DNA from 3 places in the Kosakonia sp. SMBL-WEM22 genome. Region 3 is predicted to be linked to each of the others. Evidence: predicted binding sites of a transcription regulator. Region 3 holds the regulator's gene; each other region holds the start of a gene.
The links. The regulator ArgR, encoded in region 3, controls arginine synthesis, uptake and breakdown. The targets are predictions, from matches to a motif close to ANTGAATAAAAATACANT.

Region 1: the regulator ArgR is predicted to act here: its motif matches at 2,754-2,771, upstream of argC (N-acetyl-gamma-glutamyl-phosphate reductase).
Region 2: the regulator ArgR is predicted to act here: its motif matches at 2,538-2,555, upstream of argF (ornithine carbamoyltransferase).

Annotation. Positions count from the first base shown of each region.
Region 1 covers NZ_CP051488.1:4,895,003-4,899,167, forward strand. Annotated here, with positions in the region: gene argH (argininosuccinate lyase) at 1-778, opposite strand, end outside; gene argB (acetylglutamate kinase) at 854-1,630, opposite strand; gene argC (N-acetyl-gamma-glutamyl-phosphate reductase) at 1,644-2,648, opposite strand; gene argE (acetylornithine deacetylase) at 2,819-3,970, shown strand.
Region 2 covers NZ_CP051488.1:619,476-623,640, forward strand. Annotated here, with positions in the region: gene pyrB (aspartate carbamoyltransferase) at 1-649, opposite strand, end outside; gene HF650_RS03050 (pyrBI operon leader peptide) at 642-788, opposite strand; gene HF650_RS03055 (YhcH/YjgK/YiaL family protein) at 1,018-1,470, shown strand; gene argF (ornithine carbamoyltransferase) at 1,506-2,510, opposite strand; gene rraB (ribonuclease E inhibitor RraB) at 2,674-3,099, shown strand; gene miaE (tRNA isopentenyl-2-thiomethyl-A-37 hydroxylase MiaE) at 3,146-3,904, shown strand; gene HF650_RS03075 (topoisomerase II) at 3,925-4,165, shown strand, end outside.
Region 3 covers NZ_CP051488.1:4,442,190-4,446,354, forward strand. Annotated here, with positions in the region: gene degQ (serine endoprotease DegQ) at 1-43, shown strand, start outside; gene degS (outer membrane-stress sensor serine endopeptidase DegS) at 135-1,202, shown strand; gene mdh (malate dehydrogenase) at 1,254-2,192, opposite strand; gene argR (transcriptional regulator ArgR) at 2,605-3,075, shown strand; gene yhcN (peroxide/acid stress response protein YhcN) at 3,454-3,717, shown strand; gene yhcN (peroxide/acid stress response protein YhcN) at 3,820-4,083, shown strand; gene HF650_RS21355 (S6 family peptidase) at 4,151-4,165, opposite strand, start outside.

The DNA of each region.
Region 1 (4,165 bases), 450 kb from region 3:
TGAAGAAGATCAGGTCTTCGGCAAAACGCGACAGGTGCACCATGCCAATCGACGCATTGGAGAGCAGTTCAAGCACGTGATCGCGATCGGAGACACTGTCCAGGCTGTTACGGGTGGCCGATGCAAAACCTAACCAGCCCGCCAGCTGTTCACGATCGATCTCATAGGCGGTGCCCGCCAGCGCGCCACAACCCAGCGGGCTGACATCCAGACGCTTCAGGGCATCCTGCAAACGGCTCTCATCGCGGGCCAGCATCTCAACGTAGGCCAGAGACCAGTGCGCAAAGGTGACCGGCTGGGCGCGCTGCAGGTGCGTATAGCCCGGCATAACGGCGTCCTGATTGTTCTCGGCGGTGACCACCAGCGCGCTCTGCAACTGGCGGTTCGCCAGCAGCAGTTCGCTGATCATCTCTTTGCACCACAGTTTCAGATCGGTGGCGACCTGGTCGTTACGGCTGCGCCCGGTGTGCAATTTCTTGCCAAGCTGACCCACTTTGTCGATCAGCTTGCCTTCCACCCAGCTATGAATATCTTCCGCGTCGCTCTGCAGGATCTGTTCCGGGTTGGCGCGCACCTCTTCCAGCAGGGTGTTGAGCGCCCCTTCCAACTGCTGCTGCTCGGCGTCGGTCATCACGCCAACGGTGACTAACGCTTTGGACCAGGCCACAGAGCCAACGATATCCTGCTCCGCCAGGCGGTAGTCAAAGCGCAAAGAGTCATTGAACTGTTTGAACCGTTGATCCGCTGCCTGAGTAAAACGCCCGCCCCAAAGTGCCATAATATGCTTCCCTCTTTATTATTCATTTTGCCGGATGGCGCTGCGCTTATCCGGCCTGCATAAGTGTGTCTGTGATTAAGCCAGAATACGCGTGCCGATTGGCGTGCCGTTAAACAGCGCCGGCAGTTGCTCGGCGTGACGCCAGGAGGCGATATCTACCGGACGACCCAGCGTGCGCGCTGCATCCAGCGCCGCATTTACTTTCACGATCATGCCATCGGTAATAATGCCCTGCGCAATCAGCTGCTCCGCTTTAGCCGCAGTCATCTCGGCAATGCGCTGGCCTTTACCATCAAGGATGCCGCTCACGTCGGAGAGCAGAATCAGATCCGCGCCAAGGGTCGATGCCAGCGCCGTTGCTGCCTGATCGGCGTTAACATTCATCAGTTTGCCTTTATCGGTCACGCCGATGGAACTGACAACCGGCAGGAAACCGCCCTCCAGTAAGGTGTTAATCAGCTTCGGCGAGCCCGGCTGCGCTAAACCGACATGACCAAGCTCTTCATCTAACTGAGTCACGCTGACGCTGTCGCCATCGCCGAGGAACAGACCAACCGAGGCGATATGGTGTTTCTTCGCCCACGCCAGCAGCGTTTTGTTGGCAGTGCCCGCCAGCGCGCCGGTAATAATGTCAATCTGATCGGCAGGCGTCACCCGCAGGCCATTCTTCTTCTTCACCGGCAGATTGAGCTGCTTCATTAACTCATCCACCACGCAGCCGCCGCCGTGAACGATCACCAGCGGGCGCTGATGGGCTTCGCGGTACTGCACAAGGGCGGTAAACAAACGCTCCAGCGCTTCTTCGCTATCCAGCAGTACGCCACCGAGCTTAATAATTAATGGATTCATCATCACGCCTGTTCGATTAGATAAGAGACTGGGTTTCAGCATAGCCGAAACGAATGTTGGCACACTGCATCGCCTGCCCCGCCGCGCCTTTCAGCAGGTTATCTTCCGTCGCGACCACGATCAGGTGCTCGCCCTGCACGGCAAAGCCGATATCGCAGAATGGCAGGCCGACCACGTTTTTCAGCGCCGGGACGCCTTTTTCATACAGACGCACCAGCGGTTTACCGTCGTAAGCCTGTTTGAACACGGCGGCGATTTGCGCATGGGTCACGCCCGGTTTTAAGCGGCAGGTAATCGTTTCCAGAATGCCGCGCGGGAAGCTTGCCAGGTGCGGCGTGAAGATCACATCTGTACCGAGGTGCGTGGCGATTTCCGGATGGTGGCGATGATTGAAGATGCCGTACGGCTGCAGGCTCACTTCACAGAAGCTGTTAGAGAGCGCGGCTTTGCGCCCTGCACCGCTAACGCCGCTGGTGGCATTGATCACCGGCCACTGATTGAGATCCAGCAGGCCCGCATCGATCAGCGGTTTTAAGGAGAGCTGCGCCGCCGTCGGGTAGCAACCCGGCACGGCAACCAACTGCGCCTCTTTAATCTTGTCATGGTTCCACTCCGCCAGGCCGTAAACCGCTTTTTCAAGCAGATCGGCATGCTGATGGGTAAAGCCATAGAAGGTTTCATAAAACGCGGGATCGTTGACGCGGAACGCGCCAGAGAGATCGAACACCACGCAGCCGGCCGCCAGGCAATCCGGTACCAAATCGTGGCTCACTTCATGCGCGGTTGCGAGAAACACCACATCCACACCGGTAAGAAAATCCTTGATATCGGCCATCGGCTGCAGCGGCAGATCGACAATGCCCTTCAGCTGCGGATGTAAATCGGAGAGACATTTTCCTGCATCATTACTTTGCGCAGAAACCGTCAAAGCGGTTATGTTCATATGAGGATGGCGATTTACATAGGACACAAGTTCTGCGCCGGCGTAACCGCTGGCACCCACAATTAATGTGTTCAACATCGGTGCGGTCTACCTTCTTACGTCATGTTCGGCTCTGGAAGGGTGCGTTCTCCCTCCCGCGTCGCTGAGCAAAGTCGCCTTACGGGTTCCCATACGCTCAACATTATTGTATTTTTATGCACATTTACTGCATGAATATTGATACTATCACGAACTCAGGTATGTCAACAATGAAAATGAATTTGCCGCCATTTATCGAGATCTACCGCGCCCTGATTGCCACGCCGTCGATCAGCGCAACGGAAGAAGCGCTCGATCAGAGTAATGCGTCTTTAATCAATCTGCTGGCAGGATGGTTTGGCGATCTTGGGTTCACTGTTGAAGTGCAGCCGGTGCCCGGCACACGTAACAAATTCAATATGCTTGCCAGCGTCGGCAGCGGCGCGGGCGGGCTGTTATTGACCGGCCATACGGACACCGTGCCGTTTGACGACGGGCGCTGGACACGCGATCCCTTCACCCTGACCGAGCACGACAACAAGCTCTACGGCCTCGGCACGGCTGACATGAAGGGCTTCTTCGCCTTTATTCTTGATGCCCTGCGTGACGTCGATGTGACAAGACTGAGCAAGCCGCTCTACATCCTCGCCACCGCCGATGAAGAGACCAGCATGGCGGGTGCGCGCTACTTCTCTGAGAATACGCAGCTGCGCCCGGATTGCGCGATTATCGGTGAGCCAACCTCACTGCAACCAGTACGTGCCCATAAAGGCCATATCTCCAACGCCATTCGCATTCTCGGCCAGTCCGGCCACTCCAGCGATCCGGCGCGCGGCGTCAACGCCATTGAGCTGATGCACGATGCTATCGGCCATATCCTGACCCTGCGCGACAACCTGAAAGAGCGTTATCACTACGAAGCGTTCACCGTTCCCTATCCGACGCTTAACCTGGGTCATATTCATGGTGGTGATGCGGCAAACCGTATCTGCGCCTGCTGTGAATTACATATGGATATTCGCCCGTTGCCGGGGATGACGCTTGACGATCTCAACGGCCTGCTGAATGAAGCGCTGGAGCCGGTCAGTTCCCGCTGGCCGGGGCGCCTGAATGTCTTTGAACTCCACCCGCCGATCCCCGGTTACGAATGCCCGCCCGATCATCAGCTGGTTGAAGTGGTGGAAAAACTGCTCGGCGTTGAAACGGAGGTGGTGAACTACTGCACCGAAGCGCCGTTTATTCAAACTCTCTGCCCGACGCTGGTACTGGGCCCTGGCTCAATCAACCAGGCGCACCAACCGGATGAATACCTGGAGACGCGCTTTATTAAGCCAACGCGCGAGCTTATTACCCAGGTTGTGCATCATTTCTGTTGGCATTAAGCGCGACAAAACAGATGAATATTCCCCTCTGCTGAGGGGATTTTTATGCGCCAAAATAGTGCATTTCATAAGCGAAACTTATCTGCCGTGAAGGGTGTTAACTTTCATAAATTCCCGTAATTTATTCGTTTGCTGAACCGATTTCGCCGCAATTGACGTAGTGAGTTTTACGTGGCTTTATAAAGGACGGTGTCT
Region 2 (4,165 bases), 1.2 Mb from region 3:
CGATGCTGGCGTGCAGGCTCCAGGCGATCCCTTTTTCATCCAGCATATCGAGGATGTACTGCGGCATTGCCAGCGCGTCCGGGGCGATAAAGTAGAAGCGGTTGCCGTTGAATTTCGCCAGCGCCTGCGCCAGTGAGTGCACGGTACGGCCATATTTCAGATCCCCTACCATCGCGATATTGAGATTCTCCAGCCGACCCTGAGTCTCCTGAATGGTGAAGAGATCCAGCAGCGTCTGCGTCGGATGCTGATTCGCACCGTCGCCAGCGTTGAGGATCGGAATCCCACCGGAGAACTCCGTCGCCAGGCGCGCCGCGCCCTCCTGCGGGTGGCGCATCACAATCGCGTCCACATAGGTGCCAATCACCGAAATGGTGTCCGCCAGCGTTTCGCCCTTCTTGCCGAGCGAGGTGTTGCTGCTGTCGGAGAAGCCGACCACGCTTGCGCCTAAGCGGTGCATCGCGGTTTCAAAAGAGAGACGCGTGCGGGTGGAGGCTTCAAAGAAACAGCTGGCGATCACTTTATGCTTCAGCAGCTCCGGCTGCGGATTAGCTTTCAGGCTCGCCGCCGTATGGAGTACCCGTTCAAGTTCTTCGCGGCTGAGATCGTTTATGGAAATGATATGTTTCTGATATAGCGGATTAGCCATGGTTATCTCCTGACGACGGCGCAAAAAAAAGCCCCTCAAAAGAGGGGCTGGATATGGGGTAAGCCACAGGAGCGAAAAACGGCAGGCCGGCGCCTGTATTCAGACGCGGTAAGAGAGACTCTCGAACACACTGGACCATGCTTCCTCCCGGCAAATTGTCCCGGATTATACGCAGCTGTTTTCGCGGATCAAGCGTTTGATGCACACTTTACGCAGCGCAAACGGTTCTCTATGAATAGTAATGCGTTTTACGCGCCAGCGTTGAAACATGCGTTAACGCAAAAGTCAGGCAGATAGGGGTAGCGGGCGCGGGGGAATGCTCGTATAAATGGTGGAAATGAAACGCCGTTTTAATTGAGGGTTTAGCAATGATCGTTGGCAATATTCACAACCTACAACCCTGGCTGCCGGAAGAGCTGCGCCAGGCGATTGAGCATATCAAACAGCATGTCACCGCCGCGACGCCGGTTGGCAAACATGATATCGATGGTAACCGCCTCTTTTATCTCGTATCGGAAGATATGACGCAGCCCTTTGCCGAGCGCCGCGCCGAGTACCATGCGCGATATCTGGATATCCAGATTGTTTTAAAAGGCGAAGAGGGGATGACCTTCAGCACACAGCCTGCGGGCGCGCCGGATACCGACTGGCTGGCGGATAAAGATATCGCCTTTTTGCCGCAGGGCGAGCAGGAGAAAACCGTGGTGCTGAGCGCCGGGGATTTTGTCGTCTTTTATCCGGGCGAAGCGCATAAACCACTCTGCGCGGTCAACGCGCCCGCGCAGGTGCGCAAAGTGGTGGTTAAACTGCTGGTGGCCTGATTGCTCCCCCTCTCTGCGAGGAGAGGGGAAACGCCTTACTCGCTGAGCGTGGCGACCATTACCGCCTTGATGGTATGCATGCGGTTTTCCGCCTGATCAAACACCACGCTTGCTGACGATTCAAACACTTCATCTGTCACTTCCATGCCGCCGTGCAGGCCGAACTCCTGCGCCATCTGCTTGCCAAGCGCGGTTTGATCGTCGTGAAATGCTGGCAGACAGTGGAGAAACTTCACCTGCGGGTTACCGGTCAGCGACAACATTTTGCTGTTGACCTGGTAAGGACGCAGCAGGGCGATGCGCTCTGCCCACTTCTCTTTCGCTTCGCCCATCGACACCCAGACATCGGTGTAGATAAAGTCCGCATCTTTCACGCCGACGGCGACATCTTCGGTGAGCAGGATATTGCCGCCGTTCTTCACCGCCTGCGCCTGGCACTCTGCCACCAGGCTCGCCTCCGGCCAGCAGGCTTTCGGCGCCACAAGGCGTAGATCGAGACCGACCAGCGCGGCGGCTTCCAGCATCGAGTTGCCCATGTTGTTGCGCGCATCGCCTGCATAGACCAGCGTCATCTGGTTAAAGGCTTTGCCCGGCAGGTGCTCGCGCATGGTGAGCAGATCCGCCAGCAGCTGCGTGGGGTGAAACTCATCGGTTAAGCCGTTCCACACCGGCACGCCCGCGAAGCGCGCCAGGGTTTCAACAATCTCCTGGCCGTAGCCGCGATACTGAATGCCGTCATACATCCGGCCCAGTACGCGCGCGGTATCTTTAATTGACTCTTTATGCCCGATTTGACTACCGCTTGGGCCGAGGTAGGTGACGCGAGCGCCCTGATCGTAAGCGGCAACTTCGAAAGAGCATCGTGTGCGGGTAGAGTCTTTTTCGAAGATGAGCGCGATGTTTTTGCCGGTAAGTTTCTGGACTTCCTGGCCTTTTTTATTATCTGATTTGAGTTGCGCGGCAAGTTGCAGCAGAGCGTGGATTTCAGCAGGGGTAAAATCGAGCAGTTTCAGAAAATGTTTCTGGTAAAAAGGTGACATTTTTTCCTCACATGGCGAACGCCACTTATTGAATTAAAATTCAATCTATATGTATGAATATTCATTTGCAACCCTGATAGATAAATCTTTTCGGCGAAGAGTGGAGGCAACGGCGGCGGTGTGTGACAATAAGAGTATCTGCCACTTTGATGAGGAACGACCCATGGCAAACCCGGAACACCTGGAAGAGCAGCGCGAAGAGACGCGCCTGATTATTGAAGAGCTGCTGGAAGATGGCAGCGATCCTGATGCGCTCTACACCATTGAGCATCACCTGTCGGCAGATGATTTCGAAACGCTGGAAAAAGCGGCCGTTGAAGCCTTCAAACTCGGCTACGAAGTGACCGAGCCGGAAGAGCTGGAGCTGGAAGAGGGTGAAGTGGTGATCTGCTGTGACGTGCTGAGCGAAAGCGCGCTGAATGCCGATCTGATTGACGCGCAGGTTGAGCAGCTGATCAACCTGGCAGAGAAATTCGAAGTTGAGTACGACGGTTGGGGCACCTACTACGAAGACCCGAACGGCGAAGAGGGCGACGACGAAGACGACGAAGATTACGTTGACGAAGAAGATGACGGTGTCCGTCACTAAGTGAACGTTGCGGCAGCGCCATGCTGCCGCAAAGCAAGGAAATGCCATGGATTACCCGCAACTACTCGCCCCGGTTCGCGCTTTTCTGCACTGCCCAACACCCACCGCCTGGATAGAGAAAGCCCGTCAGCCCGAGATGCTGCCGCTGCTGCTCACCGATCATCTGGTCTGCGAACTGAAGGCCGCCCAAACCGCCATGCTGCTGGTGCGCCGTTACGTTGCCGATAAAACCGGTTCAGAAGCGCTGCTGGCCTGGCTGAAACCCTATGAAGAGTTTGCCTTCCGCGAAGGCCCCGAGCCGGATTTTGTCGCCCTGCATAAGCAGATCGGCAAAAGCGTGATGCCGCAGACCGATGATGCCTGGGGCCAGGCGCTGATCGACAGCATGGTGCTGCTGATCAAAGAGGAGCTGCACCACTTCTGGCAGGTGCGCGAAGCGATGCTCGCCCGCAACATTCCCTATGTCAAAATCACCGCCAGCCGCTATGCCAAAGGGATGCTGAAAGAGGTTCGCACTCATGAACCGCTGACATTGGTCGATAAATTAATTTGCGGTGCCTATATCGAAGCGCGCTCCTGCGAACGCTTCGCCGCGCTTGCGCCCTGTCTTGACGCGGATTTGCAAAAATTCTACCTGTCGCTCCTGCGATCCGAAGCGCGCCACTACCAGGATTACCTCGCGCTGGCGCAGCAGATTTCGGCCACCGATATTGCGCCGCGCGTGCGCCATTTCGGCGAAGTGGAAGCGGCGCTGATTAGCTCACCGGATACAGAGTTCCGTTTTCACAGCGGCGTACCGGCCTGATTTGAGATCAAAGGAAAATAATGAACTGGACACATATCCTGATGGCGGGCTACGCCGGGATGGCGATCGCGGTGGTCGCCAGCCTGCTGCGTAAAAAAGGGTGGCTGAGCAAAGGGAGCGCGATCGTGCTGGTGGTGGTGTTTATCGCCCTGTGGAACGTTATCGACATTAAATATTTGCAGGGGCAGAAGTTAGCCCAGACCGCGGATGAGAAGTTTGACGCAACGGTGCAGCAGATCCCGGCGTGGAAGTTTATCGCTG
Region 3 (4,165 bases):
CATTGTGCGGGGTAACGACAGTATCTATCTGCTGCTGCGTTAACCCTTTCCTCGTCCGGGCATCACCGCTGCGTGTGATGTCCGGATAACTCATGGTATGCTGCTGCGGTCCTTCTTTTAACGACTATCCCATCATGTATGTGAAGCTTTTACGTTCGATTGCAATCGGTATTGTCGTCGGTGGCCTGATCATCGCCGCCATGCCGTCGCTACGTCAGAATAACCCGCTCGCGACGCATCCGTTAGACAGCGCCGATGAGACACCTGCGTCCTATAATTCGGCCGTGCGCCGCGCCGCGCCCGCAGTGGTCAACGTCTATAACCGTAGCCTGAACAGCTCCACGCACGATCGCCTTGAAATCCGCACCCTCGGCTCCGGCGTTATCATGGATCAGCGCGGCTATATCATCACTAACAAGCATGTGATCAACGATGCGGATCAGATTATCGTCGCCCTGCAGGATGGACGCGTCTTTGAAGCCCTGCTGGTCGGCTCAGATAGCCTGACGGATCTGGCGGTGCTGAAAGTGAACGCTAACTCCGGGCTGCCAGTGATCCCAATTAATGCCAGGCGCACGCCGCATATTGGCGATGTGGTGCTGGCGATAGGCAACCCCTACAACCTCGGGCAGACCATCACACAGGGGATCATCAGCGCCACCGGGCGTATCGGCCTCAACCCCAGCGGGCGGCAAAATTTCCTGCAGACCGATGCCTCTATTAACCACGGCAACTCTGGCGGCGCGCTGGTTAACTCGCTCGGCGAGTTAATGGGCATCAATACCCTGTCGTTTGATAAGAGCAACGATGGGGAGACGCCGGAGGGGATTGGTTTCGCCATTCCGTTCCAGCTGGCGACCAAAATTATGGATAAGCTTATCCGCGACGGGCGAGTGATCCGCGGCTATATCGGTATCGGCGGACGCGAGATTGCCCCACTGCACGCCCAGGGCACCGGTATCGATCCGATTCAGGGCATTGTGGTTAATGAAGTGTCGCCAGACGGCCCGGCCGCGCGCGCAGGTATTCAGGTCAATGACGTGATCACCTCCGTGAACGGCAAACCGGCGGTATCGGCGCTGGAGACCATGGACCAGGTGGCGGAGATCCGCCCGGGTTCAGAGATCCCGGTTGAAGTGATGCGTGACGATAAAAAGCTGACGCTGCACGTCACCATTCAGGAGTACCCGGCCACCAACTGACGGCCATAAAAAAACCGGAGCGCAGGCTCCGGTTTCTCATCTCAGCCGCGATTAGCGGTTAACGAAATCGACACCGAGATCGATATCTTTTTTCAGCGTATCCAGCATACCTTCCAGCGACTGCTGTTCAAACGCGCTGAGCTGGCCAATCGCCTTGCGCTCTTCTACGCCGTTTTTACCCAGCAGCAGCGGCTGCGAGAAGAAACGTGCATATTCGCCATCGCCTTCAACGTAGGCGCACTCAACGATACCGCTCTCGCCCTGCAAGGCGCGCACCAGCGACAGACCAAAACGTGCAGCCGCCTGGCCCATGGAGAGGGTTGCTGAACCGCCACCCGCCTTCGCTTCCACCACTTCGGTGCCCGCGTTCTGGATACGCTTGGTCAGGTCGGCCACTTCCTGCTCGCTGAAGGTAACGCCCGGGATCTGCGACAGCAGCGGCAGGATGGTCACACCAGAGTGCCCGCCAATCACCGGTACTTCGATCTCGGCAGGTTTCTTACCTTTCAGCTCAGCAACGAACGTGTTGGAGCGAATAATGTCCAGCGTGGTCACGCCAAACAGTTTGTTCTTGTCATAGACACCCGCTTTTTTCAGCACTTCAGCCGCAATCGCGACGGTGGTGTTGACCGGGTTAGTAATGATACCGATACAGGCTTTCGGCGCGGTTTTCGCTACCTGCGCCACCAGGTTTTTCACGATACCGGCGTTGACGTTAAACAGGTCGGAGCGATCCATACCGGGTTTACGCGCAACCCCTGCTGAGATCAGCACTACGTCAGCACCTTCCAGCGCAGGCGTCGCATCTTCACCGGAGAAGCCTTTGATGTTTACATCGGTCGGGATATGACTGAGGTCTACAGCGACACCGGGAGTGACAGGTGCGATGTCGTAGAGGGAGAGTTCTGAACCTGAAGGCAGTTGTGTTTTCAGTAGTAGGGCAAGCGCCTGGCCGATACCGCCGGCCGCGCCGAGGACTGCGACTTTCATCCTAAACTCCTTATTATGGTTAGCTAAATATATTGTTACTCCGCTGCGGCGACCTTAATTCACCCTGCTAATTATGACAACAAGTGCGCCAAAATAACGCGGCACAGCCCACTGTAGCGATTTTATAAAAGGGTTAAATATGACCGTCAGATCGGCAAGCTAAGTAACTAACTTAACGAGTTTATAATATAGCTGTAGAATTCACCAAAATAACATCATATTTATAACATTTAATTTACTTTTTACTCTTATTTGCGACGTAAGCCACATGCTGATGTCCTTAACGAAAGAATTTGCTAAACTTCGCGCCCTTCCCCATAACTTTTCAGCATATTTATCTGCAGAATGTTTGCATAAAAATTCATTAATATGCATAATAATGTTGTTTTCACGGCCATATTACGGGTGACTTATGCGAAGCTCGGCTAAACAAGAAGAATTAGTGAAGGCGTTTAAAGCGCTTTTAAAAGAAGAGAAATTCAGTTCCCAGGGTGAAATTGTTCAGGCCTTACAAGAAGAGGGCTTCGACAATATCAACCAGTCCAAAGTCTCACGCATGCTGACCAAGTTCGGCGCGGTACGTACGCGTAACGCGAAAATGGAGATGGTCTACTGCCTGCCGATTGAGATGGGCGTACCAACGACCTCCAGCCCACTGAAGAATCTGGTACTGGATATCGACTACAACGACGCGGTGGTAGTCATCCACACCAGCCCTGGCGCTGCACAGTTGATCGCACGCCTGCTCGACTCGCTGGGTAAAGCGGAAGGGATCCTCGGCACCATCGCTGGTGACGATACTATCTTCACCACGCCAGCCCGCGGCTTTACCGTTAAAGATCTCTACGAAGCGATCCTCGTTCTCTTCGAACAAGAGCTTTAACCGCGCATTCCCCTCGGTCCCCGCTGAGGGGGAATGTTCGGCATTTTTCCCCTTCCAGGCGACTTTCCACCTCATTTCATTTAACAAATAGTGCGATTTTTCGTTTCCTTCCCCTACTACAGCTGATAGCACCGCACAAAAAATCAAAGCAACCTATCCCGCTGATTTTATTAATCCTCGTTAACTAATTCTTCGCCATAAGCTAAATTTTTATGCTACTTGGTTATAAAAAAGGCCAAATGTTATACGCATTCGCCACAGTTATAATTAGCTTGGTATTAATTATTCGCGTTATTAGTGTATACTTGATTTCGTGATGGGGGTCACAAAACGAACCCCTTAAAAATTTAAAGAAAAGATTACGACGAGGTAAGCAGCATGAATATCAAATCATCTATCGCAACTATGGGTATCCTTTCAGCACTCTCATTTGGCGCCTTCGCCGCTGATATGATCAATGCAGACCAGGCGCAAGATCGTCAGTCTCTGGGTACCGTCTCCGTCGGCGCCATCGCCTCTTCACCAATGGACATGAACGCGCAGCTGAGCAAAAAAGCGGAACAGCAGGGTGCATCATCCTACCGCATCATTGAAGCGCACAGCGGTGACCGCTGGCACGCGACGGCTGAACTCTACAAATAAGTTGTACCCCTAACCCTATGAATTAATCGCTCAACGGCACCAGGCATAAGAAAAGATGTTTAACCCTTCTCGCCGTTGAGTCTCTCTTAAGGAGAAAACAGTATGAAACGCAATCTGATCATCGCATCTCTTGGCCTTGCTTCCCTGATCTCATTCGGCGCGAGCGCCGCAACTCTGGTAAACAGCGATCAGGCCAGCAACCTGCAACCCGTAGGTACCGTCTCTGTTTCACAGATCGCCGGTGTTCCGATGGATATCCGTCAGGAACTCTCCGCGAAAGCCGATCAGGCTGGCGCAAGCAGCTACCGCATTATTGAAGCCCGTACCGGTTCTCACACCCACGTGACGGCTGAACTGTACAAATAAACCCTCGTCGTCTGTCCGACGACTTGCCCCTGCCTCCCCTGGCAGGGGCTTTTTTTTATCTGCTTGCTTAGAAGGAGTAGTG